DNA from 2 places in the Dyella sp. 333MFSha genome. Region 1 is predicted to be linked to the other one. Evidence: riboswitches for the same ligand, from Rfam matches in the RefSeq annotation. Region 1 holds a riboswitch; the other holds the start of a gene.
What was found. Region 1 has a riboswitch for thiamine pyrophosphate ahead of BLT40_RS09700 (TonB-dependent siderophore receptor). Riboswitches for the same ligand answer to the same signal wherever they lie in the genome.
Positions count from the first base shown of each region.

Region 2: it holds a riboswitch for thiamine pyrophosphate, as region 1 does, so the genes downstream of both, thiC (phosphomethylpyrimidine synthase ThiC) here and BLT40_RS09700 (TonB-dependent siderophore receptor) in region 1, are expected to answer to the same signal.

Region 1 is NZ_FNBR01000002.1:525,999-529,404, forward strand. Features, by position in the region: gene BLT40_RS09700 (TonB-dependent siderophore receptor) at 1-1,603, opposite strand, end outside; TPP riboswitch at 1,660-1,756, opposite strand; gene BLT40_RS09705 (phosphotransferase) at 1,778-2,911, opposite strand; gene BLT40_RS09710 (MASE1 domain-containing protein) at 3,094-3,406, shown strand, end outside.
Region 2 is NZ_FNBR01000004.1:39,503-42,908, reverse strand. Features, by position in the region: gene BLT40_RS15200 (protein-L-isoaspartate O-methyltransferase family protein) at 1-396, opposite strand, end outside; gene BLT40_RS15195 (TetR/AcrR family transcriptional regulator) at 757-1,422, shown strand; TPP riboswitch at 1,458-1,556, shown strand; gene thiC (phosphomethylpyrimidine synthase ThiC) at 1,633-3,406, shown strand, end outside.

The DNA.
Region 1 (3,406 bases):
CACCCGCCTCGACCTGGCGCGAATGCAGCGGTGCGAGCGTCGTGCCGCCGTTGGAGGTCCAGTAAGGCGCTTCTCGACCGAGCGAGATGCCTTCGCCGTAACTCAGGTACGTCGTCAGCGGCGTTGTCGGCTGCCACAGCACCGCTGCCTGCGGCAGCGTCTTCGTCTCACGTGTGTCGCGCTCGAGTGCGCCGGTGTCGTCGTAAGCGCGCTCGTCCAGCTTGACCAGGCGCGCGCCGGCCAGAACCTGCCACTGCTCACCCATGTGGATGCGATCGATCGCGAACAACGTGCGCTGCCAGCTGGTCAGGCGACGCACGGACGCGCCGGGCTGGTTCGGCGACGGGTCGAAAACGGGCACGACGCGATCATCGATGTTGGCCGTGCCGACATAGTCGTAGACGTAAGGACGCTGGTCGACCGTGCGACGGAACGCGCTGGCGCCGAGGTTGATCTCGTGATCGAGCGCACCGGTGGCGAAGCTGCCCGTGACCACGCCACGCACCTCGTCGTTCTGACGCGTGTCATCGGGGCTGCGGTAGTCATAGACGTCGTAGTCACCGTTCGGTGCGAAGAAGTAACCGGGTGTGGCACCCGATGCGCACGACTCGGCGTAGAAGCACCCATAGGCGAACGCGACGTTGTCGTCGATCACCGTATGGCTGTGACCCACCGACACCTGCGCGTTCCATGTGTCGCTGAAGCGGTAGTTGAAGCGCAGCGAGGTGTTGCTCGAATGGATACCTACCGGTCGTTGCCAGGGCTGGTAGCCGAGCAGTCGGGTGCGACTCGGGTGCGCCGGAATCGCCGTTCCACCGAGCAGCTGATAACCCGATGCGGAATTGCCACCGCTGGTCTGATAGTCGGTGTCGAGGAGCAAGGTCGCCTGTTCGTTGATTTTCCAGTCCGCGCCGAGCGACAAAAAGCTGCGACGCCCGTCGGTGTGTTCGATGGCACCGTGCGTCTTTTCGTTGGCGGCATTCACCCGCACGCCGAACGACGGGGTAAACCATGTGCCAAGGTCGAGCGCTTCGTAGCTCGAGCCGTGCGAGTCGGTGCCGAGCGTGAGGTTGTGCACCTCGGCTGGACGCTTGCTGACGTAATTGACCAGGCCACCCGGCTCGACCACGCCCGCCTCGAGACCGCCGAGACCCTTCAGTACTTCGACGCGCTCCTTACCCTCCAGCGCCTGCAGCTGCTCCGCGGACATCATCATGCCGTTGAAGCGAAAGCCTGTCGCGAGATCCAGCGGAAAACCGCGGATGGATACGTCCTGGTAGTAACCCGCCGGCGCGTAGTTGTCGTTGATCGCCGCGTCTCCGCGCACCAGCTCGCTGAGCGTGCGCGGCTGGCGATCGTCGATCTGTGCGCGGGTGATCACGGTGATGGCAGCCGGCGTGTCGTGCAGCGCCGCGCTGCCGAAGCTGCCGAAGGTGTCCAGCTGCGAGTCCGCGGCGTGGTAGCCGTCGGTCGCCGACGCGTGCACGTCGATGGTCGGCAGGGTGCGGGCCTGCTGCTGCGGGGCGGCATGGTCGTCCGAGGCCTGGGCCAGCGGAGCGAGGGCGAGCAGGGCCAGGGCGAGCGGGGTACGGGCAAGAGTCATCGTCGTCTTCGGGTTCACGGACGAAGCGACGGCGAACCACGCCGCCCGACAGGGCGTTTGTGGTTCTGCAAGCTCCCTACGCCGGTACTAACCGGGTCAGGTTCCAAGGGACTCTCTCAGCCCGGCGTATGCCGGGCACCCCCGCTTCTAGAACGCCTATTGAAGCACGAAATGTCAGCGCGCGTGACGGAGGGCGTCGAGCAGTCCCTGCCCTTCGGTCCCGGCGAACCAGCGGGCATGGCCCAGCAGGAAGGTCCGATAGGCCACGTCGGCGTGATCGCGGCGCCGCGTGATGCCTTCGAAATACTGCACCTCGGAGAGCGCGAAATCCACGTGGACGACGGGCAGGACATCGGCAAGCGCGGCCAGGTCCGCCGGAGCAAGCGGCCGGACGGACCGATAGCCGTCGAGCAGGCCGAGAGCCAGATCGATACGGGCAATCCCGCCCCGTTCGATGTCGAGCCACGCGATGGCGTTCCGCTCGATCGCCGTAGCCAGGTCGAACAGTGCGAACGTGCGCGCGGACAGGCCGAAGTCCAGCACGTCGGTGATTCGTCCCGCATCGCTCGCGTCGCTCCAGCAGAGATTGGAAACGTGCCAGTCGCCGTGAGTCCACAAAGGCGTTTGTCGCGCTACGGCCAGGGTCGCAGCCTGCGTCCAAGGGCCGAGAACCGTACCCACGTCGTCGCGCCAGTCGCGCTCGCTCAGATAGGCGGCGAGCGCCGGCCGTCCGGGCAGCTGTCCGGCCAGTACCGAGACGGGGTCGGACGCCGAGAGCATCTCGGCACGGGCGACCAGCAGGTGGGTTCCCCGCTGCGGCGCATCGTAGCCTTCCGCCGCAAGGTGCAGCCGCGCGAGCATCGCACCCGCGGCATGCGCATGCGCGGCGCCGCCCGCGGGCGACCACGAAAACGCGTCGCGGTAGACATCGTTCCCGGTCGCGGAGCGATGCACTTCGTAGACCCAGTCGCCCCTGGACACCGAGGAGCGGCCGGTCGCGTCAGCGAGGATGTGCGGCACAGGGATACCGCCGGCCCGCAGGTGCGCCGCGAAGCGATGTTCTTCGGCCAGCGTCCGCTCGTCGCGCAGGCTCATGTGGTGCCGTTTGACGAAGACCTCGCCACCTGCGGTGGTGACGCGTGCCGCTGCCGAGAGCGGACGCGGGCTGTGCCAGACGATGGCGTACGGCCCCTTCAGCGAGGGATAGCCGTCGAGCAGCGACGCCACCTCGTTTTCCGCCAGCGGCGGCCAGTCCGGCGCCTGCTGGTCGCCCGCGAGGCCGTGGGAAAAGTGGACTTCGTCGCTCATTCCGCCAGTGTATCGAACCCGCCATGCTCGTCTCACCCGCGCGCGAAATCGGCAAATTTACCAATTCGCCGTTTATTCGATGGCGAGCGGGCCGATAACCCTTCAAACTAAGCATGCCGAGAGCGGAAAGCGTCGCTACCGACTGCTCCGATCGGCCACCCGGGAGGCAAAAGGGGTCGAATGTGCGTGCACTGAACAAGGATCCGTTGGTCTGGGGGCGCTATGTCGCCGTCGCGGGCGCGTATGCCGCCTGCTACGAGCTCACGCGCAACTTTTCATTTTCGCACTGGATGCTTCCTGCCGGCCTGCGCCTGGCCTGCCTGCTGCTTGTTCCCCGTCGCTTCTGGCCCGCGCTCGCGGTCGGCGAAACCCTGCCCGTCGCTGAAATGGCTGCGCTGCATGCGCACGCGTTCGGCGTGCTCTGGGCCTGCCTCGTCTCGATCCCGACGATCGGCCTGTGCATGCCCGCGGTGATGTGGATCCGGCGTCATGCGG
Region 2 (3,406 bases), on a different contig from region 1:
TTCCACCGTGGCGTTGACCACCGAGGCGGCGGCCAGGCGCCCGCGGGCGGCGTCGACGAAGTCGGCGTGCATGTCGATGCTGGTGACCTTGCCGGCGAGGCGGGCGAGGCAAGCGGTCAGGAAGCCCGAGCCGGTACCGATTTCCAGTACCTCATCGGTCTTCTTCAGTTCCAGCGCCTGTAACACGCGGCCCTCGACGACCGGCTTCATCATCACTTCGCCGTGGCCCAGCGGGAGGGTCAGGTCGGCGAAGGCGACGTTCCGGTGGGACGGCGCGACGAAATCTTCGCGACGGACGCCCTTCAGCGTCTCCAGGACGTCGGCATCGAGGACTTCCCAGGGACGAACCTGGTTCTCGACCATGTTCTGACGTGCCTGCTCGAAATTCATCGCCATGGTTTTGGATCCCGTACGAAAAGCTGAAAAAGGTTCGAAAGGATAAGCGCTTAGCGCCCGTTTTCCCAATGGTGCCAAGGCTGCGGGTGCGCCACCGCCCGAGCTAAGTGCCGGAAGTCACCGGACCGGGCTGACGGAAGTCATGCCCGACCGTGCCTTCACTCGCTGGCGCCTGAACGATCGATGGCGCAAGCCCCTGAACGCCTTGGGTTTACCCGGGCAGTGGCCCCACTTCATTGTAATCCGTCGCGCAGCGCTTCCGTCGCACCGCCACCCTGAGGCCCACATCTCAGGAGTGGTGGAAATAACTGAACCGCTGCGTATAATAAAGTCATAATTTCTGTTTGTGAAGGTGCAGCCATGAACGCCAGCCCGAAAATGAAGAGCCAGGGCCCGGGGCGTCCCAAGGACATGGAGAAGCGCGCGGCTATCCTGGATGCCGCCAAGGCGCTCTTCACGCAGGGCGGCTTCGCGGGTACGAGCATGGATGCGGTCGCGGCCTCCGCGGGCGTTTCCAAACTCACCGTGTACAGCCACTTCGGCGACAAGGACAACCTTTTCCGCGAGGTGATCCGCGCGCACGTGCAGGAGCGCCTGCCGGACGACCTCTTCGACTTCAGCCCGGGTGCGGACATCCGCGTCACGCTGACCAACATCGCCAGCCGCCATGCGGCGATGGAGACCAATACCGAGTCCGTCGGCACGTTCCGCGCGATCCTGTCCGACTGTCAGTCGGGCGGTAATCCGCGTTTCGGTCGTCTGGTCTGGGAGGAGGGCCCGGCACGTATGCACAAGCTGGTGATGCGCCTGCTCGAGGGCGCCACCTCGCGTGGTCAGCTCGATATCGTCGACGTCTCCCGTGCGACCACGCAGTTCCTCGCGCTGCTCAAGGGCGACCTGCTCATCCGGCGCCTGTTCGGCTGCGAAGACTGCGCCGTGCAGTTCGGTGAGGAGGTCAAGGCCAATGCCCTGGCGGCCGTCGACATGTTCCTCCGCGCCTATGAGCCGCGCTCGCCCAAGGGCTGAGCGCTCGCTTCCCGCCCCGCTTCGTGGTTGAATCGGCCTCGAAGCGGGGGTGCCCAAGCAATTGCGCGGGCTGAGAGAGTCCCTTCGAACCTGATCCGGTCCGTACCGGCGTAGGAAGCTTCGTCCACGACAGGCAACGTGCGTCCATGCACGGGGCACGGCGTGGCGGCGCCGTCCGCTTCTCCCTTATCCGCAAGGTACGAGAAGCCGATGAATGCCAGTCCCACCGATCTTGCCCGCGCCGCGCGCGAGCTTTCCACCTCCGTCACCACGCCGATCGCCGGCTCGCGCAAGATCCACATCGGCGGCAGCCGGGCGGACGTTCGCGTCGCCATGCGTGAGATCGCACAGTCGGCCACGCCCACGCTGTTCGGGGGAGAGGCGAATCCGCCCATCGTCGTCTACGACACCTCGGGGCCTTATACGGATCCGGCGCACACGGTCGACCTGGCCGCGGGGTTGCCTGCACTGAGGGCAGGCTGGATCGAGGAGCGGGGTGACGTCGAGCGTCTCGATGGACTGTCCTCGGCGTTCGGCCGCTCGCGCGTGCACGACTCCCGGCTCGATGCCTTCCGCTTCGGCAGCACGCGTCTGCCGCTTCGGGCGAAGGCTGGCGCCAACGTCACCCAGATGCACTACGCGCGCCGCGGAATCGTCACGCCGGAAATGGAATACATCGCGATCCGCGAGAACCAGCGCATCGAGGCGCTGGCCGACAGTGCCCTGCGCACGCAGCATCCTGGGGAAGCGTTCGGCGCCGCTTTGCCCGGGCACATCACGCCGGCGTTCGTGCGCGATGAAGTCGCACGCGGCCGCGCCATCATTCCGGCCAACATCAACCATCCCGAAGCCGAGCCGATGATCATCGGCCGTCATTTCCTGACCAAGATCAACGCCAACATCGGCAACAGCGCGGTCAGCTCCGGCATCGCGGAAGAAGTCGAGAAGCTGGTCTGGGCGATCCGCTGGGGAGCCGACAACGTCATGGACCTTTCCACGGGGAAGCACATCCACGAGACGCGCGAGTGGATCATCCGCAACTCGCCCGTGCCCATCGGGACCGTGCCCATTTACCAGGCGCTCGAAAAGGTCGGCGGCGTGGCCGAGGAACTCACGTGGGACATCTTCCGCGACACGCTGATCGAGCAGGCGGAGCAGGGCGTCGACTATTTCACGATCCACGCGGGCGTCCTGCTCCGCTTCGTGCCCCTCACCGCGAAGCGCGTCACCGGCATCGTTTCCCGGGGCGGGTCGATCATGGCCAAGTGGTGCCTCGCCCATCATCGCGAGAACTTCCTCTACACGCACTTCGAGGACATCTGCGAAATCATGAAGGCGTACGACGTGTCCTTCAGTCTCGGCGATGGCCTGCGTCCCGGTTGCGTCGCGGATGCCAACGACGCGGCGCAGTTCGGCGAGCTGGACACACTGGGCGAACTGACGAAGCTGGCCTGGAAGCACGACGTGCAGACCATGATCGAAGGCCCCGGCCACGTACCGATGCAGCTGATCAGGGAGAACATGGAACGTCAGCTGGAGAAGTGCCACGAGGCGCCGTTCTACACGCTGGGCCCGCTCACCACCGATATCGCGCCCGGCTACGACCACATCACCAGTGCGATCGGCGCCGCGATGATCGGCTGGTTCGGCACGGCGATGCTCTGCTATGTAACGCCCAAGGAACACCTCGGTCTGCCCAATCGTCAGGACGTGCGCGACGGCATCATTGCCTACAAGATCGCCGCCCACGCGGCCGATCTCGCCAAGGGGCATCCGGGGGCGCAGGTGCGCGACAACGCGCTGTCGAAGGCGCGTTTCGAATTTCGCTGGGACGATCAGTTCAACCTGGGGCTGGATCCGGACAAGGCCCGCGAATTCCACGACGAGACGATGCCGAAAGACGCACACAAGTCGGCACATTTCTGTTCGATGTGCGGTCCGAAGTTCTGCTCGATGAAAATCACCCAGGACGTGCGCGATTTTG